One region of the Pseudomonas sp. VMV1 genome, then DNA from elsewhere that is predicted to be linked to it. Evidence: predicted binding sites of a transcription regulator. Region 1 holds the regulator's gene; each other region holds the start of a gene.
The links. Region 1 encodes LexA, which represses DNA repair genes until DNA is damaged. Its sites were predicted from a motif close to CTGTNTNNNNANACAG; they were not measured.
Positions count from the first base shown of each region.

Region 2: a site for LexA is predicted at 1,194-1,209, ahead of imuA (translesion DNA synthesis-associated protein ImuA). Genes of this name have one in related genera too.
Region 3: a site for LexA is predicted at 902-917, ahead of recN (DNA repair protein RecN). Genes of this name have one in related genera too.

Region 1 covers NZ_JBXGSE010000002.1:79,600-81,864, forward strand. Annotated here, with positions in the region: gene ACUCV0_RS05850 (hypothetical protein) at 1-113, shown strand, start outside; gene sulA (SOS-induced cell division inhibitor SulA) at 180-680, opposite strand; gene lexA (transcriptional repressor LexA) at 864-1,475, opposite strand; gene ACUCV0_RS05865 (TetR/AcrR family transcriptional regulator) at 1,712-2,265, shown strand, end outside.
Region 2 covers NZ_JBXGSE010000001.1:667,515-669,779, reverse strand. Annotated here, with positions in the region: gene ACUCV0_RS03090 (Y-family DNA polymerase) at 1-527, opposite strand, end outside; gene imuA (translesion DNA synthesis-associated protein ImuA) at 535-1,149, opposite strand; gene lpxO (lipid A hydroxylase LpxO) at 1,272-2,171, opposite strand.
Region 3 covers NZ_JBXGSE010000012.1:9,274-11,538, forward strand. Annotated here, with positions in the region: gene recN (DNA repair protein RecN) at 1-877, opposite strand, end outside; gene grpE (nucleotide exchange factor GrpE) at 1,044-1,610, shown strand; gene dnaK (molecular chaperone DnaK) at 1,704-2,265, shown strand, end outside.

The DNA.
Region 1 (2,265 bases):
GACAGCAGATAGAGGTGGCCAAGGCCATGTTCAACCTGGGTGTGCAGATGGCCGGTCGACTGGCCGAAGGCGATAGCCTCCAGCGCGATGATCAACCGCGCGTCCTGCACTGATTCTTTTCTCGATCCGGCATTCCGCCCTGGAATGCCGCCGCTACATCCCGTCCCGCCGCCTGCTCCCTACGCGAATCTGACGTTCAGACTCTGGCTGTGGCCCTGTGCCGCGGCGCGCGCCAATTGCTGCTTGCCCGCATCGCTCAGGTCGTGCAGCCAGCTGATCACCGTGTGGCTCTGCCCCTTGCGGAGCACTTCGCAGGCCAGTTGCAGCGTCTTGGCAGCACTCGGCGTCTGCAGCAGAAGCACCCGTTCCGGATTCAGATGAGTGCTGCGCAACCAGGCATTGCTGAGCAGCGATGGCGGGGTGACCAGGGTCAGCCAGCGGGCATCGTCCTTGTCGCTCAGTTGGCGCAGGATGGGGGCCAGCAGTTGCAGGCACTGTTCCTGGCTGCCATGCAGGGACATCTCGCTGAAGGTATCCGGCAGCGGAGCGGCTGGCAGCTCCCGTGCCGGCTTGCCGGACTTGGGCAGAAAGGCGGTGAGTTCCTGCAGCAGGAACTCAGGTGCCAGGTCCAGCTCTTGAACGGACGAGCGCGGTGCATCGAACATCAGGGGAAATTGCATGGCGACCTCCTAGAGGCGACTCGATCAAATCCACTTGAGGTCATGTACCACGGATACATGACGTCACTGTGCTCAGCCTGGTCTTGAGCGCTTTCCGGAGCGCGAACAGATACCCCCGATCAAGACTTCGGCGTAAGGCAAAAGGCGGTGACAAGAGGCTGGCCCGCAGGCCAGCCCTAGACGTTAGCGGCGGATGACGCCAACGCTTAACCCTTCGATGGCGAATTCCTGGCTGGAAAGATCGACTTCGATAGGGGCGAACTCGGGATTTTCCGCCAGCAGGGTGACCTGGTTGCCCGAGCGCTTGAATCTCTTCACGGTGACTTCATCGCCCACCCGAGCCACGACGATCTGACCGTTGTGCACCTCACGGGTCACATGGACCGCGAGGAGGTCGCCATCGAGGATACCGACGTCTCTCATGCTCATGCCCTTGACCTTCAGCAGGTAGTCGGCACGCGGCTGGAAGAAGGCCGGATTGATGGCACAGTTTTCCTCGACGTTCTGCTCGGCCAGAATGGGCGCGCCGGCAGCCACCCGACCGATGACCGGCAGGCTTTCATCGGCTTTGCGCGTCGTATCCAGACCCGGAATGCGGATGCCCCGGGAGGCACCCGGCGTCATCTCGATGGCGCCCTTACGGGCCAGGGCCTTGAGATGCTCCTCAGCCGCATTCGGCGATTTGAAACCAAGCTCCTGCGCGATCTCCGCGCGGGTAGGCGGAAAGCCATTGGCTTCGAGGCAACGCTTGATGAAGGCCAGAATCTCGGCTTGTCGCGGTGTCAGTTTCAGCATGATGCACGTCGCGTCGTCTAATGATGCTGTGATTATATACAGTAACTCCGGGTGCTAGGCAAGGCCGCTGCCCCTGGCTTCGGACGACAGGCCGAATTCGCTGCAAATAGCGTTCAAATGACGGAATGACGTGCCTTCCAGGGCTTCGCATGGCTGTTCGCAGACCAGCCCGCGATTGACTTCGGTAGCGTTTGAAACATATGTTTCAAACGGAAATTCATCTATCGAGGAAGGTCATGGCGCAGTCGGATACCGTTGAACGCATTCTGGATGCCGCCGAGCAGCTGTTCGCCGAGCGCGGCTTTGCCGAAACCTCGTTGCGACTCATCACCACGCGAGCCGGGGTCAACCTGGCAGCCGTCAACTATCACTTTGGCTCCAAGAAGGCCCTGATCCAGGCGGTGTTCTCGCGCTTTCTCGATCCCTTCTGCTTCAACCTGGAGCGGGATCTGGATCAGTGGCAGCCAAAGAACGGGGAGGAGGTGAGCCTGGAGGCGTTGCTCAATCTGCTGGTGGATCATTCCCTGGCCATCAAGCCTCGGCACGGCAACGACCTCTCGGTGTTCATGCGCCTGCTGGGCCTGGCGTTCAGTCAGAGCCAGGGCCATTTGCGCAAATACCTCGAGCAGACCTATGGCCGGGCCTTCCGCCGCTTCCTGCTACTGGTGAATAGAGCCGTGCCCGAGATTCCGCCGCTGGAGCTGTTCTGGCGTGCCCACTTCATGCTGGGCGCGGCGGTGTTCAGCATGTCCGGCATCAAGGCGCTGCGGGCAATTGGTGAAAACGACTT
Region 2 (2,265 bases), on a different contig from region 1:
CCGGCCCGCTCCACGGGCAGGCGGTCGAGCAGGTGCGGCAGATCTTCGGGGGACGCGACCAGACCATCGGCGACATTGGTCAGCATCCGCGCCGCCACCGGGTTGGGCGCCAGGGCCAGTCGATGACGAAAGCCCAGGGCCTGGAGTTCCTGTCGCAAGCGCCGCTCCAGACGCGGCCAGGGCCCCAGCAGGGGCAGGCTGGACTGCACCTCCAGCAACAGCGCCCGGGGATAGTGGCGGCTGACCTGGGAGCTGAAGCCATAACCCCAGGCCGCCAGCAACGCTTCGGCCGTCTCGATGAGCGCCGGATCGTGCTCCTGCTGCTCGAAATCGCGGGTCAGTGCCTGGGCAGCGGCCAGGGTCAGGCCGGGGCGCAGCCCCAGGGCCCGCGCAGCTGGATTGACGGCTTGCAGCAGGCGTCGGTGTGGCGGTCCGGCCAGCAGCACCAGCGGCTGCTCCGGCTGCGGATGGCGGCGCAGCACGGCATCCAGTGCCAGCTGCGGAAAGAGGATGCAGGCCCAGCGCATGGCCTGCTCAAGCGCCGCCGGCCAGGCTGAGGGAACCGGGCTGACCACCCCGGCATTTGCGGATGTGGACCCGTTCGAGAGGCGCTTTGAGTTCCAGGCGCAAGGCCGCTGGCGAAGGATTGTCCAGGGCGGCGGCTGGGCGCAGGGCAAAGGCCAGGGTACGACCGCTCTCGGCGGCGACCTGCAACCGGCGCAACTGGCGATCATCGGCCCGCTCGGGCCAGCAGAGCACCGCGCCGAAGCATCCCGAACGCAGGCACTGCTCGGCGGCCCAGAGCACCTCGGCGCCCTGGGCGCGGATCACCACCAGGGATTCCAGCACCACGCCGGCCGCCTGCCAGGCCAGGGGATAGGGTAACAGCGGCGGGCCGATCAGGGCGATGCGTTCGGCGGCCTGGCTCAGACGGGCCAGGGTCGGCCAGAGCAGGCGCAACTCACCGTGGCCAGGCCCGGCGAGCAGCAATTCGGTAAGGGCCGCTTCGGGCCACCCTGCCCCGGGCAGATGGGCATCGAGGGCCGCGACGCCGGTGGGCTGCCGGCTACGCCGGGCCTCGGGACTGGTCTGCCCCTTCCAGAGCCGCCGCTCCTCGAACAGCCGGGCCAGGCTGGCGCCGCCGCTCATGCCGCCAGACCTGCAGGGGTGTTGTCCATGGCTATGGCCTCTATATGTATATTTATACAGTATTAGAGGCGATTCGCGTCGGGGTCAAGTCGAACCGCTGTCTTGGCTGACGAAGGCGACCGTCAGATCCAGATGACCACGCCAATCAGCACCGCCAGCAGCAGCCACTGTTCGAGGTAGTAGCGGAAGCGGTTGCGCTTTTTCAGCGCCTTGCCACGCTGGCGGATACGATAGAGATGCCGGAAGGCGCGGTTGAGGCCGCCGGTTCTGTCGCTGGCGTCATTGGGCGAGGCCGCGGAGGCCAGCAGGGTGCCGCTGACCCAGCGGTTGAAGGCGCCGGCCCAGCGATAGCGCAGGGGCCGCTCGATGTCGCAGAACAGGATGATGCGATCCTGCTCGGTGGTGTTCTCGGCGTAGTGGATGAAGGTTTCGTCGAACACCACCGCCTGGCCATCGCGCCAGTGATAGCGCTGGCCGTCCACCTCGATGAAGCAGCGCGGATCGTTGGGCGTGTCCAGGCCCAGGTGATAGCGCAGGGAGCCACCGTAGGGATCGCGATGGCGCACCAGTCGCGAGCCGGGCGGCAGTTCGGCGAACATGGCGGCCTTGACCGTGCCGATACCTCGCAGCAGTTCGGTGGTCTGCGGGCACAGCTGCATGGCGGAAGGATGGCTGTCGCCGTACCACTTCAGATAGAAGCGCTTCCAGCCGCTCTTGAAGAAGGAGTTGAAGCCGGCATCGTTGTGCTCGGCGGCTTTCTTGATCTGGCCGGCGCGCAGCAGGTCCAGGGCCTCGTCGCGGATAAGCTGCCAGTTGTCCTGCAGCACCTGGAGTTCGGGAAAGCGCTCCACCGGGTGATAGGGCTGGTTGGGTACCCGCGACGTCAGGAACATGAAGGTGTTCAGCGGTGCCAGCACCGTCGAATGATCACTGAGCTGACGGAGGAAGCGATGGCGCACCCGACCGCGGAAGTGCACATACAAAACGCAGAGAAAAAAACCGCCGATAACGAACCACTTCACGCGTCGCTGTCCTGGAAAGAATGTTTCAGGATGTTATACGTTCACAGCAGACCAGGCCTAGCCTTTAAGGTCTGACGATTAGCCGCAGGCTTAT
Region 3 (2,265 bases), on a different contig from region 1:
CTTCGAAATGATCGACGAAGCGATTCAATTCATTCATCGCCTCCTCGATCTGGATCTGGGCGGAGGCTAGCAGGTTGCTGGCTTCCTGGATCTGCGCAGGCGGGCGGTCGAAGGCAGTCAGGCGTGCCACGCTGGCATTGAGCGCTGACTGGGCGTTGCCCTGCTCGTTCTCGGTACAGAGGTCCATGGCCTGGCGGCAGGCCAGCAGGATGTGCTCGGCGCTCGCCAGGTCGCTTTGCTCCTGTTCCAGTGCCTGCAGCTCTCCCTCGGCCAGGGCGAGATTGTCGAGTTCTTCCAGCTGATAACTGAGCAACTGGTGGCGAGCACGCTGTTCGTCACCGTTGCGGGTAAGACGCTCCAGGGTCTGGCGCACCTGGCGCCAGCGCTGGGCGGCAAGCTGGACCTGGCGAACCAGTTCGCCCGCGCCCGCGTATTCGTCCAGCAGGCGGCGATGGGTGTCGAGACCGAGCAGCGACTGGTGTTCGTGCTGGTTGTGGATGTCGATCAGCAGGCCGCCCAGGGTCTTGAGGTCGGCCAGTGGGCAGGGCGAGCCATTGATATAGCCGCGCGAGCGTCCTTCGCGGGTGATGACGCGGCGCAGCAGGCAGGGGCCGTCCTGCTCCAGGTCTCGCTCGGCGAGCCACTGGCGCGCCTCGGGGATGTCGGTGGTGTCGAAGCTGGCCAGGACATCGGCCTTGTCGGCACCAGGCCTGACCGCATCGCTGTCGGCGCGGTCGCCAAGGGTGAGGCCGAGGGCGTCGAGCATGATGGACTTGCCAGCGCCGGTTTCGCCGGTGATCACGGTCATGCCGCGCTCGAGGTCGAGGTCGAGGTGTTCGACGATGGCGTAGTTGCGGACGGACAGATGCACCAGCATGCGACGATCTCCGGAGACGGTTTTCTGGTTGTTTATACAGTGCCTCTCGAGCACTGGCAATCCATACAGCTCTTGAAGCGCCGGCCGGCGGCCCCATATAGGCGCCATCGATCAAGGCGTCGTCCATTAGAGGGCGCGCCCACCGGCATTATCACAGGAGGACTCCATGGCCGACGAACAGAACTCCCAGACTCCCGAGCACGAAGCAGCCGCTCAGGGCGACGTCCAGCACGAGGATCTCGCTGCCCGCGTTGCCACGCTCGAAGAGCAGCTCGCTGCTGCCCAGGATCAGTCGCTGCGCAGCGTCGCCGACCTGCAGAACGTGCGTCGTCGCGCTGAGCAGGATGTGGAGAAGGCGCACAAGTTCGCGCTGGAAAAATTTGCTGGCGATCTGTTGCCGGTACTCGACAGCCTGGAGCGTGGCCTGGAGCTGTCCAATGCCGCGGACGAAGCCTTGAGGCCCATGCGCGAAGGCATGGAGCTGACCCTGAAGATGCTGCAGGACACGCTCAAGCGCTATCAGGTCGAGGCCGTCGATCCCCACGGCGCGCCTTTCAATCCGGAACACCACCAGGCCATGGCCATGGAAGAGAGCGCCACCGCCGAGCCGGGCAGCGTGCTCAAGGTGTTTCAAAAGGGCTATCTGCTCAATGGTCGCCTGCTGCGGCCGGCGATGGTGGTCGTGAGCAAGGCCCCTGCCGCACAGCAGCCGAGCATCGACGAAAAGGCTTGAAATTCTTTCGCTCGGCCCCATCTGGTAGGCAAGCGAACATCAAAGGCCCCCTGAGCGGGCCGCGCGGAATCTGAGATTTCTGGAGAAGACTACATGGGCAAGATTATCGGTATCGACCTGGGGACTACCAACTCCTGCGTCGCGATCCTCGAAAACGGCAACGTCAAGGTACTGGAAAACGCCGAAGGCACCCGTACCACGCCGTCCATCATCGCCTACACCAACGATGGCGAGACCCTGGTTGGCCAGCCGGCCAAGCGCCAGGCGGTGACCAATCCGCAGAACACCCTCTATGCGGTCAAGCGACTGATCGGCCGGCGTTACGAAGAAAACGTCGTGCAGAAAGACATCCAGATGGTCCCTTACAAGATCGTCAAGGCAGACAACGGTGATGCCTGGGTCGAAGCCAAGGGCCAGAAGATGGCGCCGCCGCAGATCTCTGCCGAAGTCCTGAAAAAGATGAAGAAGACCGCCGAGGACTACCTGGGTGAGACTGTCACCGAAGCGGTCATCACCGTGCCGGCCTACTTCAACGACAGCCAGCGCCAGGCCACCAAGGATGCCGGTCGGATCGCCGGTCTGGACGTCAAGCGCATCATCAACGAGCCTACCGCGGCAGCCCTGGCCTATGGCCTGGACAAGGCCAAGGGCGACC